2 regions of the Streptomyces sp. NBC_00210 genome follow, and region 2 is predicted to be linked to the other one. Evidence: riboswitches for the same ligand, from Rfam matches in the RefSeq annotation. Region 2 holds a riboswitch; the other holds the start of a gene.
The links. Region 2 has a riboswitch for glycine ahead of gcvP (aminomethyl-transferring glycine dehydrogenase). Riboswitches for the same ligand answer to the same signal wherever they lie in the genome.
Positions count from the first base shown of each region.

Region 1: it holds a riboswitch for glycine, as region 2 does, so the genes downstream of both, gcvT (glycine cleavage system aminomethyltransferase GcvT) here and gcvP (aminomethyl-transferring glycine dehydrogenase) in region 2, are expected to answer to the same signal.

Region 1 covers NZ_CP108120.1:2,664,680-2,668,159, forward strand. Annotated here, with positions in the region: gene OG729_RS11910 (enhanced serine sensitivity protein SseB) at 1-169, opposite strand, end outside; gene OG729_RS11915 (AAA family ATPase) at 356-1,024, opposite strand; glycine riboswitch at 1,207-1,302, shown strand; gene gcvT (glycine cleavage system aminomethyltransferase GcvT) at 1,451-2,566, shown strand; gene gcvH (glycine cleavage system protein GcvH) at 2,625-2,999, shown strand; gene glyA (serine hydroxymethyltransferase) at 3,039-3,480, shown strand, end outside.
Region 2 covers NZ_CP108120.1:7,386,726-7,390,205, reverse strand. Annotated here, with positions in the region: gene gcvP (aminomethyl-transferring glycine dehydrogenase) at 1-2,111, opposite strand, end outside; glycine riboswitch at 2,288-2,384, opposite strand; gene OG729_RS33490 (PRC-barrel domain-containing protein) at 2,499-2,918, shown strand; partial or broken gene OG729_RS33485 (DNA polymerase IV) at 2,801-3,480, opposite strand, start outside.

The sequences.
Region 1 (3,480 bases), 4.7 Mb from region 2:
CCGGGCTGCCGCCGTTGGGCAGCGGCACCCAGATGTGGCTGCGGCCGAGCACCTCGACGAGGCGGCCTCCGGCCGAAGGGTTGCCGAGGGACACGGCGAGCACCTCTTCGAGCTCGTTCGCCGGCCAGCCCCCATACGGATGCGGATGGGCCTGCTCCGGTGTGTGCATGTGCGTCCTTCTCCCCCGGCTTCGTACGGTCTGGCGCCATCGACCCTAACGCCGCCGGGGCCCACCGGAGCGGGTGGGTGCGGGCCCCTCGGTCCCGATGCCGGGCCCACCCGGGCACCCGGCCCGTCCGGCCCACCCGGGCACCCCGCCTGTCCGGCAACCCGGGCACCCCTGCCGGTCACGGCACTACGACTCCTCGAAGCCCACCCGCGTCAGCGCCGCCGCCGCGTCCCGGTCCAGCAGGACGGCCGATGCGCAGCCCGCAGGCAGCCGCCCGGCCTCCGCGTCGCGGATCAGCCGGCCCACCGCCCGTCTGTGCCGGGCGAAGGCATAGCCGGAGACCCCGCGGCCGCGCTCGCGCTGGCCCTCCCTGGCCACCACGGGCGTGACGTCGAGCAGGACCAGATGGAGGCCACTGCCGCGGCGGCGCGCCTCCCGGGCCAGCCAGCGCCGCACCCACGCCTGGGTGCCGCAGTCGTGCACGACCACGCCCAGACCCGAACGGAGCGCGCGCCGCAGTCCCGCGTAGTGGGCGATCCGCACCAGCGGGCGGTAGACGGCGTACGGCAGCAGCCGTGGCATCCACGCGTCCCAGCGGTCCCGGGTGTCCTGCGAGTCGATCCCCCTGCCGCTCGCCGCGTGTCTGATCAGCGTGGACTTTCCGCTGCCCGGCAGGCCGGAGACGACCACGACATCACCGGCGACGAAGCGCAGGGTGTGCGGACTGCGCCCCGAGCGGTCCCTCAGGTCGCGCAGCACGGGCACGGGCGCCCCGGAAAGCTCCCGCACGGGCGCGTCCTGCTGGACGGACACCCCCGCGGTCGTCACGTATGCACCGGACCGCTGCAACGTCATCGCCCTCCCCTGTCTCGGGTCACCCTCACCCTTGCCCATGAAGTGTAAAGAATCGGTAATGTGGCACAACCGTTTTGCAGCCGAGGACTGCCTGTGAAGTGCGGCTGCCCGGATCGGGGCCGGACACCCCACATGGCGACGATGCGTGCAATGATGTGCCCGCCAACTGCATACCGGCCGCTTGAATCCACGCGGGAGAGTCCTGGCCACTGTGTGCCGGGCGCCGAAGGAGCAAGTTCCTCCCTTGAATCTCTCAGGCCCCGTACCGCGTGTGATGAGGCAGATCTGAAAAGCGAGCCGCTGTCGAGTGGCTCCACCCAAGGTGCAAGTCACGACCACCACTACGTGCGGTCGAGACGAACCTCTCAGGTTCCGATGACAGATGGGGAGGATTGTCCTCGCCGGCCTGCCCTGGGAGCCATATCTATGAGCAACGCCCCCCGTCTCACCGCCCTCGATGCCCTGCACCGTTCGCTGGGTGCGACCATGACCGACTTCGCGGGCTGGGACATGCCGCTGCGGTACGGCAGTGAGCGCGATGAGCACAACGCCGTACGCACCAAGGCCGGTCTCTTCGATCTCTCGCACATGGGCGAGATCACCGTCACCGGACCGCAGGCCGCGGGCCTCCTCGACTACGCGCTGGTGGGCAACATCGGCTCCGTCGCCGTGGGCCGCGCGCGCTACACCATGATCTGTCAGGAGGACGGCGGGATCGTCGACGACCTGATCGTCTACCGCCTCGGCGAGACCGAGTACATGGTCGTCGCCAACGCGGGCAACGCGCAGATCGTCCTGGACGCGCTGACCGAGCGCGCTGCCGGCTTCGACGCCGAGGTGCGCGACGACCGTGACGCGTACGCGCTGATCGCCGTCCAGGGCCCTCAGTCCCCCGGCATCCTGAAGTCGCTCACCGACGCCGACCTGGACGGTCTCAAGTACTACGCGGGCCTGCCCGGCACGGTGGCCGGCGTCCCGGCGCTGATCGCCCGCACCGGCTACACCGGCGAGGACGGCTTCGAGCTCTTCGTCGAGCCGCAGCACGCCGAGAAGCTCTGGCAGGCACTGACCGAGGCGGGGGCCCCGGTGGGCCTCATCCCCTGCGGGCTCTCCTGCCGCGACACGCTGCGCCTGGAGGCGGGCATGCCGCTGTACGGGCATGAGCTGACGACCGCGCTGACCCCCTTCGACGCGGGCCTCGGCCGGGTCGTGAAGTTCGAGAAGGCGGGGGACTTCGTCGGCCGCGACGCGCTGCGCGCCGCGGCCGAGCGCGCGGAGACCAACCCGCCGCGCAAGCTCGTCGGCCTGATCGCCGAAGGCCGCCGGGTTCCCCGCGCCGGCATGAACGTGGTCGCCGACGGCCGGGTGATCGGCGAGGTCACCTCCGGCGCTCCGTCCCCCACGCTCGGCAAGCCGATCGCCATCGCGTATGTGGACGCGGCGCACGCCGCCCCTGGCACCCCCGGCGTCGGCATCGACGTCCGCGGCACGCACGAGCCGTACGAGGTCGTGGCGCTGCCGTTCTACAAGCGCCAGAAGTGACACTGCGCACCGAGCCATCGTTCATCAGCACTCCCCCGCATACAGGAGAATTCAGGCCATGAGCAACCCCCAGCAGCTGCGCTACAGCAAGGAGCACGAGTGGCTGTCGGCCGCCGAGGACGGCGTGTCGACGGTCGGCATCACGGAGCACGCGGCCAACGCGCTCGGCGATGTGGTGTACGTACAGCTCCCGGAGGTCGGTGACACGGTGGCCGCGGGCGAGACCTGCGGCGAGCTGGAGTCGACCAAGTCCGTCAGCGACCTGTACTCGCCGGTCAGCGGCGAGGTCGTCGAGGCGAACCAGGACGTCGTGGACGACCCGTCGCTGGTGAACTCCGCACCGTTCGAGGGCGGCTGGCTCTTCAAGGTGCGTGTCGCACAGGAGCCGAAGGACCTGCTCTCCGCGGACGAGTACACCGAGTTCGCCGGCTGACCACGTTCGCCGACCGACCACGACTCTAGGGATCGCCTGATGTCGCTTCTCAACACCCCTCTCCATGAGCTGGACCCGGACGTCGCCGCCGCTGTCGACGCCGAGCTCCACCGCCAGCAGTCCACCCTCGAGATGATCGCCTCGGAGAACTTCGCTCCGGTCGCGGTCATGGAGGCCCAGGGCTCCGTCCTCACCAACAAGTACGCAGAGGGCTACCCGGGCCGTCGCTACTACGGCGGCTGCGAGCACGTCGATGTCGTCGAGCAGATCGCCATCGACCGCATCAAGGCCCTCTTCGGCGCCGAGCACGCCAACGTCCAGCCGCACTCGGGCGCCCAGGCGAACGCGGCCGCGATGTTCGCGCTGCTCAAGCCGGGCGACACGATCATGGGCCTGAACCTCGCCCACGGCGGTCATCTGACCCACGGCATGAAGATCAACTTCTCTGGCAAGCTGTACAACGTGGTCGCGTACCACGTGG
Region 2 (3,480 bases):
TGCGAGACGTCGCCGCCGAACTTGCCGGGCTTGGCGAGACCCACCAGCGCGTTGAGGTTGGCGCCGTCGACGTACACCTGACCGCCGGCGTCGTGCACCTGCGCGCAGATGTCGGCGACATGCTCCTCGAACACACCGTGCGTGGACGGGTAGGTGATCATCAGGACCGAGAGCTCGTCGCGGTACTGCTCGATCTTGGCCCGCAGGTCGTCGGCGTCGACTTCGCCGTCGTCGGCGGTCTTGACCACGACGACCTTCATACCGGCCATCACGGCGCTGGCGGCATTGGTGCCGTGCGCCGAGGACGGGATGAGACAGACGGTGCGCTGGGTGTCGCCGTTGGCGCGGTGGTACGCACGCACGGCGAGCAGGCCCGCGAGCTCGCCCTGCGAACCGGCGTTGGGCTGGATGGACACCGCGTCGTACCCGGTGACCTCGGCCAGGCGCTCCTCCAGCTCATGGATGAGCGTGAGGTACCCGTCGGCCTGCTCGACCGGCGCGAAGGGGTGGATCTGCCCGAACTCCGGCCAGGTGACCGGCTCCATCTCGGTGGTCGCGTTCAGCTTCATCGTGCAGGAGCCGAGCGGGATCATGCCGCGGTCCAGCGCGTAGTCCCGGTCGGCCAGCTTGCGCAGATAGCGCAGCATCGCCGTCTCGGAACGGTGCTGGTGGAAGACCGGATGCGTCAGGTAGTCGTCGGTGCGCAGCAGCGACTCGGGCAGCGAATCCGCGGTCGCCGCGTCCAGCGCCTCGATGTCGCCCTCGACGCCGAAGGCGGCCCATACGGCGGTCAGCTGCGTACGTCCGGTGGTCTCGTCGCAGGCGATGGAGACGGTGTCGGCGTCGACGAGATGGAGGTTGACCCCGCCCACGCGGGCGGCGGCGACGACCTCGGCGGCCTTGGCGGGCACCCGGGCGGTCAGCGTGTCGAAGTACGAACCGTGCACGACCTCCACACCACCGGCCCGCAGGCCCGCGGCGAGCAGCGTCGCGTACCGGTGGGTGCGCTGCGCGATCGAGCGCAGGCCCTCGGGGCCGTGGTAGACGGCGTACATCCCCGCCATGACGGCGAGCAGCACCTGGGCGGTGCAGATGTTGCTGGTCGCCTTCTCCCGGCGGATGTGCTGCTCACGGGTCTGCAGCGCAAGCCGGTACGCCTTGTTGCCGTCGGCGTCGACGGAGACACCCACCAGCCGGCCGGGCAGGCTGCGCGCGAACTTCTCTCGTACGGCCATGTAACCGGCGTGCGGGCCGCCGAAGCCCATCGGGACGCCGAAGCGCTGCGTGGTGCCCACGGCGATGTCGGCACCCAGCTCGCCCGGCGAGGTGAGCAGGGTCAGCGCCAACAGATCGGCGGCCACGGTGACGATCGCGCCGAGCTCGTGCGCCTGCTCGATGAGGGGCTTGATGTCGCGTACGGCACCCGACGCGCCCGGGTACTGGAGCAGCACGCCGAAGACGCCGCGCTCGGCGATCTCGGCCGGGATGCCTTCGCTCAGGTCGGCGGCGACGACCTCGACGCCGGTCGGTTCGGCACGGGTCTCTATCACCGCGATGGTCTGCGGCAGGGCGTCGGCGTCGACCAGGAAGACGCCGTTCTTGACCTTGCCGACCCGGCGGGCGAGCGACATGGCCTCGGCGGCGGCAGTGGCCTCGTCGAGCAGCGAGGCGCCGGAGGTGGGCAGCCCCGTCAGCTCGGCGACCATCGTCTGGAAGTTGAGCAGCGCCTCGAGCCGGCCCTGAGAGATCTCCGGCTGGTAGGGCGTGTACGCGGTGTACCAGGCCGGGTTCTCCATGACGTTGCGCAGGATGACCGGCGGCGTGAAGGTGCCGTAGTAACCGAGGCCGATCATCGGCGCGAGCACCTGGTTGCGGTCTGCAAGAGTGCGCAGCTCGGCGAGGACGTCGGCCTCGGTGCGCGCGTCCGGGAGGTTCAGCGCCTCCGCGCTCTTGATCACATCAGGTACCGCGGCGGCGGTCAGCTCGTCGAGTGAGCCGTACCCGACGTGTGCCAGCATCTTGGCCTGGGACTCGGCGTCGGGCCCGATGTGGCGCTGCTCGAAGGGGGTGCCTCGCTCGAGCTGGGAGAGCGGAATGCGGTTGGCGGTCATTAAGGAGGCCTCCTGGTCTGACGCGACCTACGAGGGGCATCCGGCGCGGATGCCCGGACGGCCTCCCCCTCTGTCATCTCAACCTGAGAGCTTCACCGGCGCGCACGAGGCGCCCCGGCTTTCACCGTCGGTGAGAGCGGATGCCGTCCGACACCCGCTCTGCTTTCCAGAGTGACCTCGTCCGTGCGGTACAGGGGCCTGAGAGATTCCGGGGAGGATTTGCTCCTTCGGCGCCGCCGGTACGTTACCGGTGGACTCTCCCGCACGGGGTCAGCAGCCGCTTGCCAGCGTACCAGCGCGCCCCCTCGTCGATCGCTCAAGTGGCCGACACCACTGATGTGCACTTTTGTAGTATTTAATCAGCAGTTGCGACCAATTGGAGGGACCGTGCAGACCGACATCGATCCGCGCAGCCTGATCGGCCGCAAGGCGTTCGACCGCAACGGCACCAAGATCGGGACTGTGGACGAGGTGTATCTGGACGATGCTACGGGTGTGCCCGAGTGGGCGGCCGTGCGCACCGGCCTGTTCAGCAGGGACGCCTTCGTCCCGCTGGAGCCGAGCAAGGTCGTCGACGACACCCTGCACGTCCCGTACGAGCGCTCGCTGATCAAGGACGCACCGGACTTCGGCGTCGGCCGTCATCTCTCCCCCGAGCAGGAGCTGCAGCTCTACCACCACTACGGCCTCGAGCTCTCCGCGCCGCCCGAGACGCCGGCGCCCTCCTCCGGTCCCGCTCCCCCCTCGGGTTCCCCGCCCTCCTCGACTGACACCTCCTTCGGCCGCGTAGCAGGCCAGGAGGACTGAGCCGGCTCCGGCCCGGACGCGGGCAGCGGCACCAGCGGAAGCGGATCGGACAATTCCAGGTCCGGATCGTCCACCCGGAAGGTGCGCACGCGGCCGGGCGGCGACCCCGGCTCCTCGAACCGCACGGTGACCCGGCCGACGCCGCTGCCCTGCACCCATCCCGCCCCGTACTCGGCGTGCCGTACGTCGTACCCCGCCGCCCAGCGCCGCTCCGCGGGCACCACCGGCTCCGGCTCCGGCCCGGACGCCTTTTCGGCCCCCTGCGCCCCCTGTTCGGCCTCCACCGCCGCTTCTTCGGGTTTGCCCGGTACGGATTCGGCCTGCTCGTCAGCGGCGGCCTGGGCGAACAGATCCTCCTGTGTGTAGTCCGCGAGCCCGCTCACGCCGACCCCGAGCAGCCGCACCCCGCCTGTCGTGTCCACGGCCTCCAGCAGCCGCCCCGCGGCCTCCCGCACCACTGCAGGGTCGTCCGTCGGCCCGCGCAGCGTCTCCGAGCGCGTCAGCGTCGAGAAGTCGTACCTCCGTACCTTCAGCACGATCGTCCGTCCCGAGTGCCCGGACG